DNA from 2 places in the Blautia sp. DFI.1.216 genome. Region 2 is predicted to be linked to the other one. Evidence: riboswitches for the same ligand, from Rfam matches in the RefSeq annotation. Region 2 holds a riboswitch; the other holds the start of a gene.
The links. Region 2 has a riboswitch for tetrahydrofolate ahead of LJE11_RS04420 (folate family ECF transporter S component). Riboswitches for the same ligand answer to the same signal wherever they lie in the genome.
Positions count from the first base shown of each region.

Region 1: another riboswitch for tetrahydrofolate. It lies ahead of folE (GTP cyclohydrolase I FolE); the one in region 2 lies ahead of LJE11_RS04420 (folate family ECF transporter S component).

Region 1 covers NZ_JAJDML010000035.1:4,522-7,006, forward strand. Annotated here, with positions in the region: gene LJE11_RS13040 (ATP-binding protein) at 1-639, shown strand, start outside; THF riboswitch at 705-801, shown strand; gene folE (GTP cyclohydrolase I FolE) at 937-1,494, shown strand; gene LJE11_RS13050 (HD domain-containing protein) at 1,491-1,988, shown strand; gene folP (dihydropteroate synthase) at 2,028-2,485, shown strand, end outside.
Region 2 covers NZ_JAJDML010000007.1:54,470-56,954, forward strand. Annotated here, with positions in the region: gene LJE11_RS04410 (hypothetical protein) at 1-248, opposite strand, end outside; gene LJE11_RS04415 (hypothetical protein) at 310-507, opposite strand; THF riboswitch at 787-891, shown strand; gene LJE11_RS04420 (folate family ECF transporter S component) at 978-1,538, shown strand; gene LJE11_RS04425 (GNAT family N-acetyltransferase) at 1,873-2,485, opposite strand, start outside.

The DNA.
Region 1 (2,485 bases), on a different contig from region 2:
CCGGCATTGCCATATAGTGTAAGTGAAATATATGGATTTCGCAAATCTGGAAAATTTCATGATGCGAAACAGAAATATAATGAGATTTATCATTTGTACGGTGAAATATCAGAGGAAAAGAATATCAATCCGAAACTTGTAATAACAGAGGATTCCAATTCTGGATTTGAATTTTTTAAAGAAATGTCCAGACAGAAGGGTGTGAACTGTTTTTCTGCTGGTGGGAAGTCAAATATCATCAGACAGTTGGAACAGAGACCGAATGAAGAGGGTACAATTTTGGTCATTGTAGATGGAGCTGCATTTGGTTCAGAGATGAAAGATATCAGTGAATGCATTAAAACACAGGGAAACATTGTACTCTATGCACCAGAATCTTTTGAGTGGTTGTTACTTTCAACAAAGGAAATACCGGAAGTAAAAGTAGAAACAATACTTCAGAATCCGGAAGAATATATAGACAGTAAAGAGTATATCAGTTGGGAACGATATTTTACAGATTTATTGATAGAAAGTACCAGTAAGAATTTTATATGGGCATATTCGAAGAAAAGGCTTACAAAGGCGTACTTTGCTCCAAGAATAGTGAATGCGGTAAAAACAATCATGAAATTGGTAGACTGGGAAAAATCATTCTGAAAAGTCAGAAAAACCCTTTTCTATTATCGTATTACATGGTATACTGAATACCGAAATGAATGATATGCAAAATAGGATTTTATGCGTCAAGTGTTCGGTGAATGGGGAGTTGTCACTGAAACGAAAAGTGCGTCTTACGGTATATTATCCGCACCCGTTGCAAACAATATAAGAGGATATCTCATATTGTGTTAGGGAATGTTTTCGACATACATTCTATCACAATTGGAGATATCCTTTTTAATTTGGTCAAAAGGATAATCTCCATTTCAAAAATACAAAGGAGGTTATTTTTTAATGGTTGACAAAGTGAAAATTGAGCAGGCAGTCCGTCTGCTTCTGGAAGGTATCGGTGAAGATATCACACGGGAAGGTCTGATTGATACTCCTGACAGGATTGCCCGCATGTGTGAAGAAATTTACGGAGGTCTTGGTCATGAAGCGGATCAGCATCTGTTAAAGCAGTTTCCTGTAGAAAATAATGAAATCGTGCTGGAAAAAGACATCACCTTTTACTCCATGTGTGAGCATCATCTGATGCCTTTTTATGGAAAAGCTCATCTTGCATACATCCCCAACGGCAAAGTTACCGGTTTAAGCAAACTGGCACGTACAGTAGAGGTTTATTCCAGAAGGCCACAGATCCAGGAACGGCTTACTGTTCAGATTGCAGATGCTTTGGAGCGTACTCTGGATCCAAAAGGAATTATGGTAATGCTGGAAGCGGAACATACCTGTATGACCATGCGCGGAATAAAAAAACCAGGAAGCAAAACAATCACTACTGTAACCCGTGGTGCGTTTACAGAAGATAAGGAACTGCAGAAAATGTTCCTTTCTATGGTAAAAGGATGAATAACAATTTTTCAGATATGGATCGTGTCAATCGGATCTGGAGGCACCCGGTTTATCAGGAACATTATAAAAAAATACAGGAACTTGAAAGTGAACGGATCTTCTGCCGTCATACCCCTGAACATTTTCTGGATGTTGCACGGTTGATGTACATTTATGCACTGGAGGAACATCTGGAGTTGCCCAAAGAGCTTATCTATGCAGCAGCACTTCTTCATGATATAGGACGTGCACAGCAATATCAGTACAACATTCCCCATGATATTGCAGGAGTAGAAATCGCACGGGAAATTCTGACAGATCTGCACTTTACAGAACAGGAAAAAGAACTGATTCTGTCTTCCATTGGACATCACCGAAAAGGAGATTCCTGCAGTACGCTGGCAGCACTTCTTTATAAAGCGGATAAGCAGTCCAGAAATTGTTTTTTATGTTCCGCTGCTTCCGAATGCTATTGGTCTGATGATAAAAAAAATATGAAAATTGAATACTGATCTTCTTCATAAGCACAAAAGAAAGGATGGGTTCTGCTCATGAAAATTGGAAACCGTTTTTTTGATACTAAGAATCATACTTACATAATGGGAATTTTGAATGTTACCCCTGATTCCTTTTCTGACGGCGGCAAATGGAATCATATGGATGAAGCTTTGAAACATACAGAGGCAATGATTGCTGATGGTGCAGATATTATTGATATCGGAGGCGAATCTACACGTCCCGGTCATACTCCTGTCAGTGCTGACGAGGAAGCACTGAGAGTTCTTCCTGTTATTGAAGCGGTCAAAAAACATTTTGACATTCCTGTTTCTGTAGATACTTTTAAGAGCAGTGTTGCTGAAAGCTCTATCCAGGCAGGAGCTGACCTGGTTAACGATATCTGGGGATTAAAATATGATCCGAAAATGGCAGCTGTGATCGCAAAATATGATGTGGCCTGTTGCCTGATGCACAACAAATCTAATACAGAATATCAAAACTTTCTCATTGA
Region 2 (2,485 bases):
ACATAGGAGGCACTGTCCGTGTTCAGAATAAGCTGGCTTCCTGAAAAATCCTGCAGGGTACCGGAAAGTTCATCCATATAGATACGGTCTTTTGTTTCGATTTCAGTTGTGGTGTCAGATGAAGAAGTAAGTTCCCGGACGGATGTGTCTCCGGTGGATGTGAATTGTTCCAGTATGGTTTCAGGGCTGCATCCGGCAAAAGAAAAGCTAAGGCCGGCACAGACACATGCAGCAAGCAGTTTTTTCATAATACAGACAGGACCTCCGATAAATCATTCGTTTGAACATGATTCCTGCCGTATGCAATAATTATTTACAGGGAGGGATATTGCTTTCCGGCGGTTCGGGGATAAAATCAAAAATTTTCCGGTAGCTTTCCCATTCGTCATTGTCTTTGGCAGGAGTGCATATCAGACCGGTACATTCCGTACAGGCGTTGGTATTCAGGTAATTATCATAACATATATTATAAGGATTTTGGCAGTTATTTTTGCATATTTCTGACATTTTTTTACCTCCATGATTATAGCAGACCGGGACGGAATATCTGTATTCATGTAATTTCTCATTGCTGAAGATGCCGGACTGCTGCATAATGTTATAGTATTAGTATATGCGGCTGTTTTATTCATAGACTTACGAGTGTTTGCAGCAATATTCTTAAGTAAAAAAAGCAGACCATTCGTATAGAATGAACAAAAAACAGCATTCAAATTTGTGAAAATAATAACGGAAAATATATTGCAATTTCTATGGATTGTGTTATAATTTCGATAAATAAATAATAGCGAAGTAGGATTTTATGCGTCAAGTGTTCACAGGCTGGGGAGTCGCCGTGAAACGAAAAGCAGAAAGCGTGCTGCTTACGATATAATTTCCGCACCCGTTGCTACATATGAGAGCATCTCATAATGTGGAGGGATTATTATTTATGTAACTACTCTATTTTTTAAACACATTATGGAGGTGTTTTTATTATGCAGAAAAAACAATATTGGAACGTAAAAACATTGGTGTTCATGGCTCTTCTGATCGCCATGCATCTGGTACTCACACGAGTTCTGGTCATTGATCTTGGTGCGTACCGTATTTCTGTGGGAAGTGTATGTACAATCCTTGCAGGTCTGTGGCTGGGACCGGTGGCAGGCGGTGTCTGTGGATTATGTGCAGATATTATCGGGTGCTTTATGAAAGGCTATGCTGTAAATCCGTTTATCACAGTTGCAGCAATCCTCTGGGGTGTGCTTCCTGCTCTTGCAAAACCATTCTTTGCAAACAGAAAGAAAACAGGAAAGACAGTTGGTATTTGCGTATCTATCGTGGTAACTGCAGTTCTCAGCTCTCTGGTGCTTACAACAGCAGGACTTGTGATCATGCTTGGATATAATTTCTATGCGATCATGCCCGGAAGACTGGTACAGTTTGCAATCATGATCCCGATTTACTGTGTATTAACATGTCTGCTGTATTTCAGCCCTCTGACAGCGATGGTTGTAGGAAATACATCACCTGCAGTGCTGAAAAACAAAACAGTATAATTGAGTTACTGTTCACACACCACTATTCCGCGAGGTGTTTTGGCATGAATATTCCAAAATCCCGAGACATACAAGCCAAAATTCCATTGCCGCAGGCAATCTGGAATGAATTTTGGCTACGTTACTGTGAACGGAGTGAACAGTAACATAATTGAGTCAGAGATAAAATACAGAATAAGACTTGAATATTAAAATTAAAATGATATACAACATAGTTGGCGCGAACTATGTTAAATGAATCAACTGATTCCCCGAAAAAGAAAAGTTAAAATCTATAAAAATTAAGAACTATCTGTAAAAGCAGAAAATGAAAACGCTTTACAGATAGTTCTTTTTATTTCTCAGGTGGGAAATTTCCATTTTCATCCGGCTGTACGCGGAACCAGTAAGTATAAAGCTGCTGGAATCCAAGTGATCTGTATAATGCTCGGGCATTGTCATTTCCCTCTACAACCTGAAGATATGCATTCTGTGCACCTTTTTTCATTCCTTCTTTCAGAAGTCCTGTGCAGATCTGACGGGCATAGCCATGTTTGCGGTATTCTTCTTTGACATGGATGGCGTAAATACCGATGTAGTCTCTGTCCAGGATACCAAGCCCTGTTGCAATGATCTGCCCGTCTATGCGGATGCAGGCGCAAATGGTTTCTTTGAGGATTGCCTGATACATGGATGGTACAACTTTTCTGTGAATCGGATTTATAGTATTTTTTAGATTGAACAGACTTTCAATCCATTCAGACGGAATGTTATTGTAGAATGTTACATCAGGATATGGAGTATCCAGCCGTGCGGCGTTCATGCTCATTGCCATGACATTGGTGGTATGCTGGATGGCATATCCCCGATTCTCCAGAACATAATCAAAGTCAGGAGAGACAAGAGGACTGATCTTAAATACAGCGGGGGTTCCCAGACGCTTATATACGCTTTCACAGTATGGGATT